Regions from separate parts of the Streptomyces sp. NPDC060031 genome, predicted to be linked through region 2. Evidence: riboswitches for the same ligand, from Rfam matches in the RefSeq annotation. Region 2 holds a riboswitch; each other region holds the start of a gene.

Region 1 (2,169 bases), on a different contig from region 2:
GCCGCCGTCGACGCCCTCATCGCGGTGGGCGCCGACATCGAGGCGCCGGGCGGCCTCCTCGGCGGCGGCACCCCGCTCGCCGACGCGACGGGCTTCGGCCAGTGGCGCGCCGCGCGCCGCCTCATCGAGCACGGCGCCCGCCCCGGCCTCGAGGACGCCGCGGCCCTCGGACTCCTGGAACGCGTCGAGGAGTTCCTCGCCGCCGGCGTGCCCCGGGAAGACGTCACGAGTGCCTTCTGGGGGGCCTGTCACGGAGGCCGGCTGTCCACAGCCCAATACCTGCTGTCTCAAGGCGCGGACGTCGACTGGATCGGCCACGGCGGCCTGACACCTCTCGATATTGCTCTGACCAGCGAAGACGGACCCTTGATCGCCTGGCTGCGGTCCGCCGGCGCGCACACCGGCGCCGAGATTCCCGCGAGTTGACCCCTGAATTCGGTGGATCTTCGGCCTGCGTCGTGCCATGGTTGGTCCCACCGAAGGGGTGTAGCTCAGCTGGTCAGAGCGCCGGTCTCCAAAACCGAAGGCCGCAGGTTCGAATCCTGCCGCCCCTGCAACGCTGTACAACGGCTCTGTCGTGAACGCCCAACCGTGGACGCCCAGGCGCGAGATCCCTCGCCCTGGGCGTTCGTCGTTTCCCCGCGGGGCCCGTCGGCCGGCGTCTGGCAGACTGGGGCGGGTCATCCCAGGCGGTGCAGGACAGGAAACCGGTGCGAATCCGGTGCGGTCCCGCCACTGTGACCGGAGCCCGCCCGCGGGAACCGGGAGTCAGACACTGACGCACCGCCTCTTCACTTCGGCCAGGGGACGCGGATCCCCCGGAGAGGCTTCGCGATGTCGCGTTCCCGCGCCCTCCTGCGCGCATGTGTGCCGGTTTCACTGCTGATACCCCTGGCCGCCTGCGGCGGCTCCCCGAATGCGGGGGACCGGCCGTCAGGAGCCACCGCCGGGCCCGGATTCCCGTACACCGTCACGAACTGCGGGACGACCAGCACCTACCAGGCCCCGCCCCGACGGGCCGTCACCATGAACCAGCACGCGACCGAGATCCTCCTCGCCCTCGGGCTGGAGGAGAAGATCGCCGGGACCGCCTACCTGGACGACGCGGTGCTCCCCGCCTACCGGCCCGCCTACGACGAGCTCAAGGTGCTGGCCAAGGAGTACCCCTCCAAGGAGATCCTCCTCGGAGCCAACCCCGACTTCGTCTACGGGGGTTACTCCAGCGCTTTCGACAAGGCCCAGGGCCGCGACCGCGAGGGACTCGCCAAGTCCGGCATCAACTCGCGGCTCAGCGTGGAGTACTGCACCGAGGGGCCGGTCGGCCTCGACCAGCTCAAGACCGAGATCACCGAGGTGGCGCGGACCTTCGGCGTACCCGAGCGCGGCGCCGAGCTCATCGAGGACGAGCAGCGCCGCATCGACGCCGTCACCGCGCGGGTGAAGGGCCGGGCCAAGCCGTCCGTCTTCGTCTACGACTCCGGCGAGGCCTCCGCCTTCACCTCGGGAGGCAACGGAATCGGCAATCAGATCGTCTCGCTGGCCGGCGGGACGAACGCCTTCGCCGACCTCAAGGACACCTTCGGTGACGTGTCGTGGGAGAAGGTCATCGAGCGCCGGCCCGAGGTGGTCCTCATCTACGACTACGGCGGCACCACCGTCGAAGCCAAGAAGCAGCGCCTGTTGAACGACCCGGCGCTGGCGCAGGTTCCCGCGATCAAGAACCAGCGCTTCGTCGTGCTCCCGCTGTCCTCGGCCGTGCTCGGCGTACGCGTCGCCGACGCCGTCGAGTCCCTGGCCCGCCAGCTCCACCCCGACGCCGCGTGAGGCGGCGCCGCACCCCGCTCGTCCTCGTCGTGCTCGCCTGCGCACTGGCCGCGTCCGCCGTCGCGGGCCTGGCCCTCGGGCCGGTACGGATCGCCCCCGGCCAGGTGCTCGACATCCTGCTCGCCGGACCGGGCCCGGGCAGCGGAGCCTTTGGTTCCATCGTGTGGGACGTACGCATGCCACGGGTGCTGCTCGGGGCCTTCGTCGGCGCCGGGCTGGCCGTCGCGGGCACCGTGCTGCAGGCCCTCGTACGCAACCAGCTGGCCGACCCCTTCCTGCTCGGGGCCTCCTCAGGGGCCTCGGCGGGTGCGGTCGCGGTCATCGTGCTCGGGGCGGGGGCGGGGG
Region 2 (2,169 bases):
CGTACGGACGCCCGCGAGGCCGACCCCCGCGAAGGGTTCCGCTGCTGCTGAGCCGCGTGCGAAGGGCCGCCGGCGCACACTCGACCCCATGGACATCGAGATCAGGGCGGCGCTGCCCGCCGAATACGAGGAGCTGGGCGCGATCATCGCGCATGCGTACCTGGACGACGGACTGCTGGACTTCGAGTCGAACGAGGCGTACGCGCAAGTGCTGCGCGACGTCGCCGGGCGCGCCGCCGAGGGCGAGGTGCTCGCCGCGACCGCCGGCGGCGAACTCCTCGGCGGAGTGACCTTCGCCGCACCCGGCAGCCCGCTGGCCGACATCTCCGGCCCCGCGGAAGCGGAGTTCCGGATGCTGGCGGTGGCGCGCGGGGGCCGCGGGCGCGGCGCCGGCGAGGCGCTGGTGCGCGCCTGCCTCGCCCGCGCCCGGGCCCTGGAGGGGGTCACCCACGTGGTGCTGTCGACCCAGGCGTCCATGTACGGGGCGCAGCGGCTCTACGAGCGCCTCGGCTTCGTCCGCACCCCGGACCGGGACTGGGATCCGGTGCCGGGGCTGACGCTGCTCACCTACCGGCTGGAGCTGTAACACCACGTTCAGCAAGGGGCCGACACAACATGTGGGGGCTACCGCATCAAGGCGCCCCCACATGTATGCTCATGCTCGCTGTCGTCGCAGGGGAATCCGGTGAGAATCCGGAACTGTCCCGCAACGGTATGAAATGCACCCATCCGTGTATCCGCAAGTCCGAGGACCTGCCGACAGTGCGCCCGGCTCGACCGAACCGGGTGCCGATACGTCCGGGCCTCGCGGTTGGGCCGGTGGACGCCATGCGGTGTACGCGTTCTGCCACCCCCGCATGCGCCCGCTCGCACCCCCGCCCCGCCGAAGTCCGGGCCGAGCGAGGGAGAGCACCCCCCGTGACCATCGCGCCTGCCGCGCCGCGCGCCGAGTCCGACCTGCCCGCAGTCGAGGGTCCCGGGACCGCGTTGCTGCGTACCCTCACCGAGCTGACGGCCGACCTCCGCGACACCGACCCCGGCCGCGTCGCCGCCGCCGCGCTGCGCGGGCGCAGCTCCGCCGCGGACGAGGCCGAGCTGCGCGGGCTCGCCACCGAGGCCGCCGCCGGTCTGATCTCCGAGGACCCGGCGTACTCCCGGCTGGCCGCGCGCCTGCTGACGATGGCCGTCGCCGACGAGGCCGCGGGCCAGGGGGCCACCTCCTTCTCCGCCTCCGTCGAGGTCGGCCACCGCGAGGGGCTGATCGCCGACCGCACGGCCGAGTTCGTACGCCTCCACGCGAGCCGCCTCGACGCGCTGGTCGAGCACGCCCTCGGCGAGGGCGCCGACGACCGCTTCGGCTTCTTCGGCCTGCGCACCCTGCACAGCCGCTACCTCCTGCGCCACCCGATCACCCGCCAGGTCATCGAGACCCCGCAGTTCTTCATGCTGCGCGTGGCCTGCGGCCTGGCCGAGGACGAGAGCCTGCGCGCCGTCGAGGAAGTGGCCTCGCTGTACCGGCTGATGAGCCGCCTCGACTACCTGCCGTCCTCCCCCACGCTCTTCAACTCCGGCACCCGGCACCCGCAGATGTCCTCCTGCTACCTGCTGGACTCCCCGCTGGACGAGCTCGACTCGATCTACGACCGCTACCACCAGGTCGCGCGCCTCTCGAAGCACGCCGGCGGCATCGGTCTGTCGTACTCCCGCATCCGCGCCCGCGGTTCGCTGATCCGCGGCACCAACGGCCACTCCAACGGCATCGTGCCGTTCCTGAAGACCCTCGACGCCTCCGTGGCCGCCGTGAACCAGGGCGGCCGACGCAAGGGCGCCGCCGCCGTCTACCTGGAGACCTGGCACGCGGACATCGAGGAGTTCCTGGAGCTGCGCGACAACACCGGCGAGGACCAGCGCCGTACGCACAACCTGAACCTCGCCCACTGGGTGCCGGACGAGTTCATGCGCCGCGTGAACGCCGACGCCGACTGGTCGCTGTTCTCCCCGGCCGACGTCCCCGAGCTGGTGGACCTGTGGGGCGACGAGTTCGACGCCGCCTACCGCAGGGCCGAGGGGTCGGGCCTGGCCCGCAAGACCATGCCCGCCCGCGACCTGTACGGCCGGATGATGCGCACCCTCGCGCAGACCGGCCAGGGCTGGATGACCTTCAAGGAC
Region 3 (2,169 bases), on a different contig from region 2:
GTCATGCGGACCGGTGACGTCGGCGTCGCCGCCGTCGCGGTCTTCCTGGTCGCCTCCTGCTTCGCCATCTGGCTCATCTCCCGCCGCCAGGTCGTCGACCACCACAACGTCAACGACGTGGAGCCGCTCGCCGCCACCGAGGCGGAGCAGCCCGGTGTGGTCACCACCGCCATGGCCGCCGTGGCCGTCCCGCCGATCGCGGGTACGACCGCCGCGGTGACGGACGAAGACCTCAGGGCCACCATCCCGGCCTCGACGGCGACCCCCGCGACCCCTGCGGCTCCGGCCGCCGCGGTCTGACCCCGAGAACGACAGAGGAAACGGCAGTATGAAGATCGACTGGGCAGCACTCGGCTCCGTCTTCGGGGTCAGCCTCTCCGCCACCGTCGCACTCGTGGCCCTCTTCACCCTGGGTCTCGTGGGCCTCTCCAGGCACGAGTCCGCCACCGAACAGGGCGGCGCCGCCACCGTGGCCCGCAGCGGCGCGTACGCCTGCTTCGCGCTGTGCGCGGTGGCCGTGACGTACGGCATCTACCTGATCATCAGCTGAGACACCTGCGCACCACGCGTCAAGGCTCCCTCCGGGTTTGTCCCGGGGGGAGCTTTCGCATACGTCCTCGCCCGCCCCGTCGCACGCCCCGTCCCAGGTCAACGGCGAGTTGACGGGCCTTCGCGGTGCGTGGTGGACTGCCCGAGCCAATACGGCGGCATGGAGAGGAAGTCCGGTGCGAATCCGGCGCGGTCCCGCCACTGTCACCGGAGCACTCGGCCGAGTGCGATCCGGGAGCCAGGAACTCTCGTCGCCGGTCACGTCGAACCAGGGCGCGGACCCTGAGTGAGGACATACCTGCCACCATGCGTGCCGATCGCGTTTTCGCGTACGGGGCCACGGCGGGCCTGATCGGCGACCGGATCCTCGGTGATCCGCGCCGAGGGCACCCCGTGGCAGCCTTCGGACGAACCGCCGCAGCCGTCGAGCGCGCCCTGTGGCGCGACGACCGCGCCCGGGGCGTCCTGCACACCCTGGTGTGCGCCGGGGGCGCGGCCGCCGTCGGCGCGCTGGGCGCGCGGGCCGTGCGCTCCCGGCCCGCGGCCGCCCGTATCGCCCTGACCGCGGCCGCCACCTGGGCCGTCGTAGGCGGCACCTCGCTGGGCCGGGAGGCCCGCGCCATCGGCGGGGCGCTCGCCGCCGGGGACGCCGAGGTGGCCCGGGAGCGGCTGCCGCACCTGTGCGGGCGCGACCCGCAGGCCCTGGACGAGCAGCAGATGGCCCGCGCCGTCGTGGAGTCGGTCGCCGAGAACACCTCCGACGCGGTCGTCGGGGCGCTGGTGTGGGGAGCCCTCGCCGGCGTCCCCGGGCTGCTGGCCTTCCGCGCCGTGAACACCCTGGACGCGATGGTCGGCCACAAGTCGCCCCGCCACCTGCGCTACGGCTGGGCCTCCGCCCGGCTGGACGACGTCGCGGGCTGGCCGGGCGCCCGGCTGACCGCGCTCGCCGCCGTGCTGGCCGGCCCCGACCGGCGGGGGGCCGTACGGGCCTGGCGCGCGGACGCCGCCGCCCACCCGAGCCCCAACGCCGGGCCCGTGGAGGCCTCGTTCGCCGGGGCGCTCGGCGTACGGCTGGGCGGGACGCTCGCGTACGGGGGCCGGGTCGAGCACCGTGCCGTGCTGAACGGCGGGGCGGGGCGGCCCGTGGAGGTCGCGGACATCGAGCGGGCGGTACGCCTTTCGCGGCAGGTGACGTGGCTGGCGCTGGGGGCCTGCGTGGCGGCCCGGCTGCTGGTCTCCCGTACGACGAGGAAGGGGCGGCGCACATGAGCGGCGCGAGGCGCGGCGGCGGACTGCTGGTCGCGGGTACGACATCGGACGCGGGCAAGAGCGTGGTCACGGCGGGCATCTGCCGCTGGCTGGCCCGACAGGGCGTCAAGGTGGCCCCGTTCAAGGCGCAGAACATGTCGCTGAACTCGTTCGTGACGCGGGAGGGCGCCGAGATCGGGCGGGCGCAGGCGATGCAGGCGCAGGCCGCGCGCGTGGAGCCGACCGCGCTGATGAACCCGGTGCTGCTCAAACCCGGCGGAGACCGGAGCAGCCAGGTGGTGCTGCTGGGCAAGCCGGTGGGCGAGATGAGCGCCCGCGGCTACCACGGGGGGCGCCAGGAGCAGCTGCTCG
Region 4 (2,169 bases), on a different contig from region 2:
GGCGGCCCTTGCGGACGCCGAAGTAGTACGCGAGCACCCCCGCGCCGAGCGCCGCCTGGAGGGCGAACAGCGCGGACTCCACCTCCCCGGACGGGGGCTCGTACAGGGGCGAGAACCACGGCTCGTAGTCCGGCTTCAGCTCGGTGATCGCCGACTCCGCCTGCGCGTCGGCGCCCGTGAACGGCTCTTCCTTGTCGTCGCCCAGCCCCAGCGCGAGCGGGAGCACGGCGAGCGCCGCGACCAGGAACAGCAGCAGGGTGTTGATCTTCGCGTTCCGGCTCATCACAGCCCCGCCTCCTGCTTCGTGGCGCCCTTGGTCCCGGTGAGCTTCGCGACGCCGAGCCGGACCAGGTCCGGCGCGCTCGACTGGATCAGCAGCCGCATCACGAGCACGGTCAGCAGCCCCTCGCTCACCGCGAGGGGGATCTGCGTGAGCGCGAAGATCTCGCTGAACTTCTCGAGCGAGCCGAGGAATCCGGTGGCCTCGTCGGGGAAGGCCAGCGCCAGCTGGACGGAAGTGACGCAGTAGGTGACCAGGTCGGCGAAGAAGGCGCCGAGGAAGACGGTCACCATCAGCGGGACGTCGAAGCGGCGCAGCAGCCGGTAGACCCCGTAGCCCGCCCAGGGGCCGGCGATGGCCATCGAGAAGACGTTGGCGCCGAGGGTGGTCAGGCCGCCGTGGGCCAGCAGCAGGGCCTGGAAGAGCAGGGTGATCGTGCCGAGCACCGCCATGATCGGCGGCCGGAACAGGATCGCGCCCAGCCCGGTGCCGGTGGGGTGCGAGCAACTGCCCGTCACCGAAGGGATCTTCAGGGCGGAAAGGACAAAGGTAAACGCTCCGGACGCCCCGAGCAGCAGAGTGCTCTCGGGATTGGCCTTCACCTCGCGGGTGAGGGCGCGGACGCCGTGTACGACAAAGGGAGCGGACGCGGCGCCCCAGGCGACCGCGTGCAACGGGGGCAAAAAACCCTCGGCTATATGCATGAGTGGGGAGACCTCTCCAGCACCTCGTGGATGGACAACGCGCCCCGGCCGGTCTCCTGGCTCACGGGTGCTGATGCCCTGTCTCCGCCTTCCCGGGCGGCGCGGAACCTCCCGCGCAGCCCAGTGGCTTCCCGCTGGGGGCACCTCCCAGACGGAATCTGGGGGAGATGGAGCCGGACTTCCCGTTCACAGTGGCGAGGGCCGCACCGGTTTCCCACCGGTTTCCCGAACACCAAGGCCCGCTGACCCTAGTCGCCCGGACGGACCAGTAACAACCCGCCCCAATCCGGACGGACGCGGTCCGGTGGCCGGGCCGGACGGCGGCCGGGAGGGTGGGGGAGTGGCTTCTGACTTCGATTACTCGGACCTGACCGCCGTCTACGTGAACTGCACGCTCAAACGCTCGCCCGAGACCAGCAACACCGAGGGCCTCATCGACAAGAGCCGCGCCGTCATGGCCGCGGCCGGCGTGCGGACCTCGCTGATCCGCGCCGTGGACCACGACATCGCCACCGGCGTCTGGCCGGACATGACCGAGCACGGCTGGGAGAGCGACCAGTGGCCCGTGCTCTACAGCCAGATCATGGACGCCGACATCCTCGTGCTGTGCGGCCCGATCTGGCTCGGCGACAACAGCTCCGTGATGAAGCAGGTCATCGAGCGCCTCTACGCCTGCTCCTCGATCCTGAACGAGCGCGGCCAGTACGCCTACTACGGGCGCGTCGGCGGAGCGCTGATCACCGGCAACGAGGACGGCGTCAAGCACTGCGCCATGAACATCCTCTACAGCCTCCAGCACCTCGGCTACGCGATCCCGCCGCAGGCCGACGCCGGCTGGATCGGCGAGGCCGGGCCCGGACCCTCGTACCTCGATCCCGGATCGGGCGGCCCGCAGAACGACTTCACCAACCGGAACACGGCCTTCATGTCCTGGAACCTGATGCACCTCGCCGCCCTGCTCAAGCGCGCCGGCGGCATGCCCGCGCACGGCAACCAGCGCTCCGAGTGGGACGCGGGCTGCCGCTTCGACTTCCCGAACCCCGAGCACCGCTGAAGCCCCCTCGGAGACGCCGCAAAAGGGCCCGCACCAGGCTCTGCCCCGAGCGGCGGCCCAGCGCGTCGGCCTCCCCCCCCAGGTGGTGCAGCGCCGCGGCCGTGGCCGAGCGCTCCAGGGCGGTCCGGCCC

Evidence for each region. A riboswitch is a leader RNA that binds a small molecule or an ion and turns the genes downstream of it on or off. The one in region 2 is predicted to bind cobalamin.
Region 1: another riboswitch for cobalamin. It lies ahead of ACFWB8_RS18485 (ABC transporter substrate-binding protein); the one in region 2 lies ahead of ACFWB8_RS24515 (ribonucleoside-diphosphate reductase subunit alpha).
Region 3: another riboswitch for cobalamin. It lies ahead of ACFWB8_RS26915 (cobalamin biosynthesis protein); the one in region 2 lies ahead of ACFWB8_RS24515 (ribonucleoside-diphosphate reductase subunit alpha).
Region 4: another riboswitch for cobalamin. It lies ahead of ACFWB8_RS09440 (energy-coupling factor ABC transporter permease); the one in region 2 lies ahead of ACFWB8_RS24515 (ribonucleoside-diphosphate reductase subunit alpha).

Annotation. Positions count from the first base shown of each region.
Region 1 is NZ_JBHWVM010000037.1:28,292-30,460, forward strand. It holds gene ACFWB8_RS18475 (ankyrin repeat domain-containing protein) at 1-426, shown strand, start outside; tRNA gene ACFWB8_RS18480 (tRNA-Trp) at 481-554, shown strand; cobalamin riboswitch at 661-799, shown strand; gene ACFWB8_RS18485 (ABC transporter substrate-binding protein) at 835-1,824, shown strand; gene ACFWB8_RS18490 (FecCD family ABC transporter permease) at 1,821-2,169, shown strand, end outside.
Region 2 is NZ_JBHWVM010000060.1:28,981-31,149, forward strand. It holds gene ACFWB8_RS24505 (YbdD/YjiX family protein) at 1-51, shown strand, start outside; gene ACFWB8_RS24510 (GNAT family N-acetyltransferase) at 89-586, shown strand; cobalamin riboswitch at 645-776, shown strand; gene ACFWB8_RS24515 (ribonucleoside-diphosphate reductase subunit alpha) at 919-2,169, shown strand, end outside.
Region 3 is NZ_JBHWVM010000071.1:37,854-40,022, forward strand. It holds gene ACFWB8_RS26905 (anion permease) at 1-300, shown strand, start outside; gene ACFWB8_RS26910 (hypothetical protein) at 329-550, shown strand; cobalamin riboswitch at 675-818, shown strand; gene ACFWB8_RS26915 (cobalamin biosynthesis protein) at 856-1,818, shown strand; partial or broken gene ACFWB8_RS26920 (cobyric acid synthase) at 1,815-2,169, shown strand, end outside.
Region 4 is NZ_JBHWVM010000015.1:27,118-29,286, forward strand. It holds gene ACFWB8_RS09435 (energy-coupling factor ABC transporter substrate-binding protein) at 1-283, opposite strand, end outside; gene ACFWB8_RS09440 (energy-coupling factor ABC transporter permease) at 283-984, opposite strand; cobalamin riboswitch at 1,013-1,259, opposite strand; gene ACFWB8_RS09445 (flavodoxin family protein) at 1,325-2,038, shown strand.